Oharaeibacter diazotrophicus: one gene and its partner. The main gene of each other region encodes a partner of the protein of the gene in region 2 in a complex. Links are inferred from orthologs where the notes say so. Each region holds a gene or a part of one and is shown on either strand. Other genes may lie near its edges. The genes, in order: trxA and trxB.

Region 1 (3,292 bases), on a different replicon or contig from region 2:
TGACGCTCGGCCGGATCGAGCGGCTGCTGGCCGCGCTCGGCAATCCCGAGCGGCGGGTGCCGCCGGTGTTCCACGTCGCCGGCACCAACGGCAAGGGCTCCACGGTCGCCTTCCTCCGGGCGATGCTGGAGGCGGCCGGATACCGGGTCCACACCGACACCTCGCCGCATCTCGTCACCTTCAACGAGCGCTTCCGCCTCGCCGAGGCGCCCGGCGTCAGCCGGATCGTCGACGACGCCCGGCTGACCGACGCGCTGGCGCGGGTGGAGAAGGCCAACGGCGACGAGCCGATCACCCTGTTCGAGCTGCTGACCGCCGCCGGCTTCCTGCTGTTCGCCGAGGTGCCCGCCGACATCCTGCTGCTCGAGGTCGGCCTCGGAGGCCGGTTCGACAGCACCAACGTGATCGACGCGCCGCTGGTCTCGGTGGTGACCGCGATTTCGCTCGACCACCAGACCTTCCTCGGCGACACCGTCGAGAAGATCGCCTTCGAGAAGGCCGGCATCTTCAAGCGCGGCCGGCCCGCCGTGGTGCAGCCGCCGTCGGATCCGGTCCGCGCCGTGTTCGAGGACGTCGCCCGCCGGGTCGGCGCCGGGCCGCTGCTGATCGGTGGCCAGGACTGGACCGCCTACGAGGAGCGCGGCCGGCTGGTGTTCCAGGACGACGACGGCCTCCTCGACCTGCCGCGGCCGCGGCTGCCCGGCCGTCACCAGATCCAGAACGCCGGCGGCGCCGTCGCCGCGCTCCGGGCGAGCGGGCTCGACGTGCCGGTGGCGGCGATCGAGCGCGGCCTCGAGACGGTGGACTGGCCGGCGCGCCTGCAGCGGCTCGGCCATGGCCGGCTGGTCGACGCGGCGCCGAAGGGCGCGGAGATCTGGCTCGACGGCGGTCACAATCCCGGCGCCGGCGAGGTGGTGGCGAGCGCCATGGCCGACCTCGAGGACCGGGTCGAGCGGCCGCTGTTCCTGATCGCCGGCATGCTGAACACCAAGGATCCCACCGGCTTCTTCGCGCCGTTCCAGGGCCTCGTCCGTCACGTCTTCACCGTGCCGATCCCGCATTCGGACGCCTCGCGCGACCCGGCGGCGCTCGCCGAGGCGGCGCGGGCGGCCGGTCTCTCGGCCGAGCCGATCGAGACCCCGCTGGCGGCGCTCCGCCTGCTCGCCGAGCGCTGGACGCCCGAGAGGGCGCCGCGGATCCTGATCTGCGGCTCGCTCTACCTCGCCGGCGCCGTGCTCGACGACAACGGCACCCCACCGAAGTAAAGGGGCCGAAACGACGAAGCCCCCGGCGCGGAACGCCGGGGGCTCGTGTTCCGCCTTCGCGCGGACGCGCGGGCTCAGATCGCGGTCTTGATCCAGTCCGACAGCACGCCCTTGGGGGCGGCGCCGACCTTCATGGCGGCCGGCTGGCCGTCCTTGAACAGGATCAGGGTCGGGATCGAGCGGACGCCGTACTTGATCGCGGTGTTGGCGTTCTCGTCGATGTTCAGCTTGGCGATCTCGACCTTGCCGTCGAGCTCGGAGGCGATCTCGTCGAGCGCCGGCGCGATCATGCGGCAGGGGCCGCACCACTCGGCCCAGAAGTCCACCACCACGGGGGTCGACGAGCCCAGCACGTCCGCGTCGAACGTCTGGTCGGTCACTTTCTTGGTCGCCATCGGTCACTCCGATTCCGCCGTCTGGATGTCGGCCGGCCGGTGCCGGCGCGGGTGGGGCGGAAGTCGACCGAACCTATGGGCGCCCCCGCATCCCGTCAAGAACGGCCGGTCCGGCCGGACGATCCCATCTGCGTGAGGATTTCCGCGACCGCGGCGTCGAGCACGGCGGCGGGCACCTCGTCGAGGCGGCCGGTTTCGGTCCACAGGATCGCGCAGCGCACCTTCCGGCCGCCCGCGCGCTCGACGAGCAGGCGGCGGTAGAGCGCGAGCTGGGCGACATAGGCGGGCGGCATCGCGTCGGGCACCACCCGGTTGGTCTTGAAGTCGACGACGAGGACCGCGTCGGGGGTGACCGCCATGCGGTCGATCTGGCCGGAGACGAGGACGCGGCCGCCGGCGGCGTCGACCAGTTCGCCGGCGATGCCGATCTCGGCCCGGCCGGCCGGCCCGAACAGGTCGGCGAGGGCGGGATCGGCGACGACGCCGAGCGCCATGGCGACGAGGCCGTCGCGCTCGGCCGGATCGAGTGCCGGCGCCTCGCGGGCGATCCAGGCGGCGGCGCGGGGACCGCGTTCGGCCGGCTCGATCTCGGGCAGCACCTCGAGCAGGCGATGGACGAGACGGCCGCGCAAGCTGGCCTCGCCGTCGGGCCGGCGGACCGCCTCGATCGGGTCGCGGCGCGGGCCGGCCGGCGCGGCGACGCCGAGGTGCTCGGCGGCCGACGATGGCGTCAAGAGCCGCGGCGCCGGCTCGGACGGGGCGCGGCGGAACAGCCAGTCGGGCAGCGGCGGCTCCGGCGCGGGCGCGGCGACGGCCGAGGCGCCGGCCCCGGGCAAGGGCCGCTTCGCCGTCGACAGGCGCCAGCGCCAGGCGGTCACCGCACCGGCGCGGTCCTTCACCACCTCCGCTTCGGCCGAGAGCGCACCGGCCACCAGCGTGTGCCAGCGGCCGTCGGGCCGGACGCGGTCGCTGCGGATGCCGGCGACGATCAGGCGGTCGCGCGCGCGTGTCAGGCCGACGTAGAGCAGGCGGCGGTATTCGCTCTCCTGCTCGATCCGGTGGCGGTCGAGTTCGGCAGCGACCGGCAGCGGCTTCAGACCCGGCTGGACCCAGACCAGCGCTGCGCCGGGGGCGTCGCCGAGCGTCACCACCGCGGGGGCGTGGCGGGCGCTCGACGGCGCGTCGCCGGGATCGACCAGGAACACCACCGGCGCCTCGAGGCCCTTGGCGCCGTGCACGGTCATGACGCGGACCTCGTCGCGGCCGGCGTCGACCTCGCGCTTGACCTCCTCGTCGAGGTCGCCGAGCCGGCAGACGAGGCCCTGCAGGCTGGCGGTCTCGCGGTCCTCGAAGGCGAAGACGAGGCCGAGGAACTCGTCGATCACCTCGTCGGCCTCGCGGCCGAAGCGAGCGCGATAGGCGGCGCGGGCACCGTCGGGCCCGACGATCTCGGCGAAGAAGGCGTGCGGTTCGAGCCGCCGGGCCCGTGCGGTCCAGACGTCCAGCCGGTCGGCGAGGCGGCGGGCGGCGGGATCGCCGGCCGCGGCGGCGGCGCGGACGGCGGCGTGGAGGCCGTCGGTCCGACCGTGGGCGAGGCGGAAAAGCTCGTCCTCGGAGAGGCCGACCAGCGGC
Region 2 (3,090 bases):
GCATGACCTTCGCCCGCCCTCAGAAGCTCCAGCGCTGTGCCTTGGAGACGAGGAAGTCGCGGAAGGCGTGGACGCGGGCGCTGTTCCGGAGTTCGTCGGGATAGACGAAATAGGTGTCGAAGGAGGGCAGGTCGACCTCCGGGATCAGCTGCGCCAGCCCGCTGTCGGTCTCGATCAGGTAGTCGGGCAGGAGGGCGATGCCGATGCCGCGCTGCACCGCGCGTTTGATCGCGACGATGTTGTTGACCCGGAGCACCGGCACGCGGGGATTGTCGTAGGCCCGGCCGGCGCTCTCCAGCCAGTTCATGTCGCGCAGATAGGCCGGCGCCGCCGCGCCGAAGGTGACGATGCGATGGCCCTCGAGCTCCTCGATCGTGCGCGGCGAGCCGAAGCGCTTGACGTAGTGCGGCGAGGCGTAGAGGTGGAAATGGACGGTGAACAGCTTGCGCTGGATCAGGTCCGGCTGCGTCGGCTGGCGCAGCCGGATCGCGACGTCGGCCTGACGCATGGCGAGGTCGAGCTCGACGTCGTCGAGGATCAGCTGCAGCTGCACCTCGGGATAGAGGTCGATGAACTCGTGCATGCGCGAGGTCAGCCAGGTCGAACCGAGGCCGACCGTGGTGGTTACGCGCAGCGAGCCCGAGGGGCGCTCGCGGCTGTCGGTCAGCCGGCTCTGGACGTCCTCGAGCTTCATCAGCACGTCGTGGGCGGCCCGGTAGAGCAGTTCGCCCTGTTCGGTGAGGATCAGGCCGCGGGCGTGCCGGTGGAACAGCGGCACGCCGAGGTCCTGTTCCAGCGCGCCGACCTGCCGGCTGACGGCGGACTGGCTCATCGACAGCACGTCGCCGGCGTGGGTGAAACTGCCCGCCCGAGCCGCGGCGTGGAAGATCCTGAGCTTGTCCCAGTCCATCATCGGCGCCCCCTCTCGCGGTGCGGGGCCGTGCTTTCCGTCCCCGTCTACCGCGCTCTGCCCGCGAATCCCGCGTCGTCCCCGGTCCGCGACGCCCCGTTCCCCGGGGGCGTCACGGACGCGTCGTCATTCGGCCGCCTCGCGGAAGGCGGTCTCGGCCAGCCAGCGCTCGGCCTCGAGCGCGGCCATGCAGCCCATGCCGGCGGCGGTGACCGCCTGCCGGAACACCTCGTCGGCGACGTCGCCGGCGGCGAAGACGCCCGGAACCGACGTCCGGGTGCTGCCCGGCTCGGTCCAGAGGTAGCCCGACGGCTTCAGGCGCAGCTGATCCTTGAACAATTCCACGGCGGGAGCGTGGCCGATCGCGACGAAGATGCCGTCGACGGCGATCTCGCTCGTCGCGCCGGTGGCGACGTTGCGGAGCCGCGCACCGTTGACCGACGGCGGGAAGCCGCGGGTGCCGAGCACCTCGTCGAGCGCGGTGTTCCAGATCACCTCGATCTTCGGGTTGTCGAACAGGCGCTGCTGCATCACCCGCTCGGCGCGGAAGTGGTCGCGGCGGTGGATCAGCGTCACCTTGGCGGCGTGGTGGGTGAGATAGAGCGCCTCCTCGACCGCGGTGTTGCCGCCGCCGACGACCAGTACGTGCTTGCCACGGTAGAAGAAGCCGTCGCAGGTGGCGCAGGCCGAGACGCCGAACCCCTTGAAGGTCTCCTCCGAGGGCAGGCCGAGCCAGCGCGCCTGGGCACCGGTGGCGACGATCAGCGCGTCGCCGGCATAGGTGTCGCCGCTGTCGCCGACGAGGCGGAACGGTCCGCCGCCGGCGATCTCGGCCTTGACGACGTGGTCGGCGACGAGGCGCGTGCCCATGTGCTCGGCCTGGGCGCGCATCTGGTCCATCAGCCAGGGGCCCTGGATCGGCTCGGCGAAGCCCGGGTAGTTCTCGACGTCGGTGGTGATCGTCAGCTGGCCGCCCTGCTGCAGACCGGAGACCAGGATCGGCTCCAGCATGGCGCGGGCGGCGTAGATCGCGGCGGTGTAGCCCGCCGGACCGGAGCCGACGATCAGGACCTTGGACCGGTGGTGCGCCATCGCGCGGAAACCTCTCGACTGGAAGCGGGCGCGCGGGCGGCGCCGTGGGCAGACCGTCAGGGTAGGTGTCGCGCGCGGGGCTTTCAAGGGAGGTCCCGGTCGGCACGGCCGACGGTTCCGGCGCTCCACAGCAATTCTCTCGCGAAAATGATCGACTCCGGCCGCCCCGCCGACGAGGGCGAGCACCCGGCGCGCAAGATCCTTTCGCGAATCCGTGGGAAGCGTGTAGGTTGGCCGGCGTCCGCCCCCGCGGGCGGCGCCGTCCGCGCGCCGACGGGATCGCGCGGCAGATCCGCCGGAGACACCGTTGAAAGTCCGCCTCGACGCCATCGACTGGAAGATCCTGAAGGAACTCCAGAGCGACGGGCGCATGACCAACGTCGAGCTGGCCCGCCGGGTCGGCATTTCGGCGCCGCCGTGCCTGCGCCGGGTCCGGGCGCTCGAGGAAGCCGGCGTCATCACCGGCTACCGGGCGTTGCTCGACGAGAAGATGGTGGGCTGGGACATCACCATGTTCGCCATGGTCGGGCTCGCCTCCCAGGCCGAGGCCGACCTCGTCGCCTTCGAGGAGCGCGTGCGCTCTTGGCCGATCGTGCGCGAGTGCTGGATGCTGTCCGGCGACGTCGACTTCATCCTGAAATGCGTCGCGCCCGACCTCAAGACCTTCCAGGCCTTCGTGATCGAGGAACTGACCAAGGCGCCGAATGTCGGCGCCGTGCGCACCAGCCTGACGCTGCGCCAGGTCAAGAACGAGCCGGTGGTGCCGATCCCGTGAGACCCATCCGTAGCGCCGCGAAGCGCGCCCGGATGGCCTCGGCCATCGCGGGCGTGGCGTCGACCGGCGGATAGGACGCGCCGCCGAGCGGACCGGGGAACGGCCGCAACGTCGCGACCCTGCCGAGCGCCGCGAGGAAGCGGTCGATCCGCGGATGGCCGCCGGGCGGGCGGAACACGTGCAGCGGCGCGCCGGTGGCGGCGGCCTCGCCGACCATGTTGGTGGAATCGGCGGTGACGACCACCGAGTCGGCGAGCGCCAGATAGGCCGGCAGCGGATTGTCCGGGCCGCCGGTCCACAGCCGCACGCCGGG

Evidence for each region.
Region 1: the proteins of trxB (region 2) and trxA are in contact, whole or in part, in a crystal structure (PDB 1F6M), measured with the Escherichia coli proteins. The link is inferred for Oharaeibacter diazotrophicus from one-to-one orthologs.

The regions. Positions count from the first base shown.
Region 1 is NZ_SNXY01000008.1:472,554-475,845, forward strand. What follows is about bases 1-2,980. They hold trxA (thioredoxin), read right to left. Parts: upstream 1,661-2,980; coding sequence 1,340-1,660; downstream 1-1,339. Other genes in these bases: EDD54_RS14480 (bifunctional folylpolyglutamate synthase/dihydrofolate synthase), read left to right, coding at 1-1,265; addA (double-strand break repair helicase AddA), read right to left, coding at 1,756-2,980. Also shown: more of addA, read right to left, coding at 2,981-3,292. UniProt on the Escherichia coli protein: Participates in various redox reactions through the reversible oxidation of its active center dithiol to a disulfide and catalyzes dithiol-disulfide exchange reactions.
Region 2 is NZ_SNXY01000010.1:392,419-395,508, forward strand. What follows is about bases 20-2,797. They hold trxB (thioredoxin-disulfide reductase), read right to left. Parts: upstream 2,003-2,797; coding sequence 1,037-2,002; downstream 20-1,036. Other genes in these bases: EDD54_RS19490 (LysR family transcriptional regulator), read right to left, coding at 20-910; EDD54_RS19500 (Lrp/AsnC family transcriptional regulator), read left to right, coding at 2,310-2,777; EDD54_RS19505 (mitochondrial fission ELM1 family protein), read right to left, coding at 2,746-2,797. In the rest of the region: more of EDD54_RS19505, read right to left, coding at 2,798-3,090.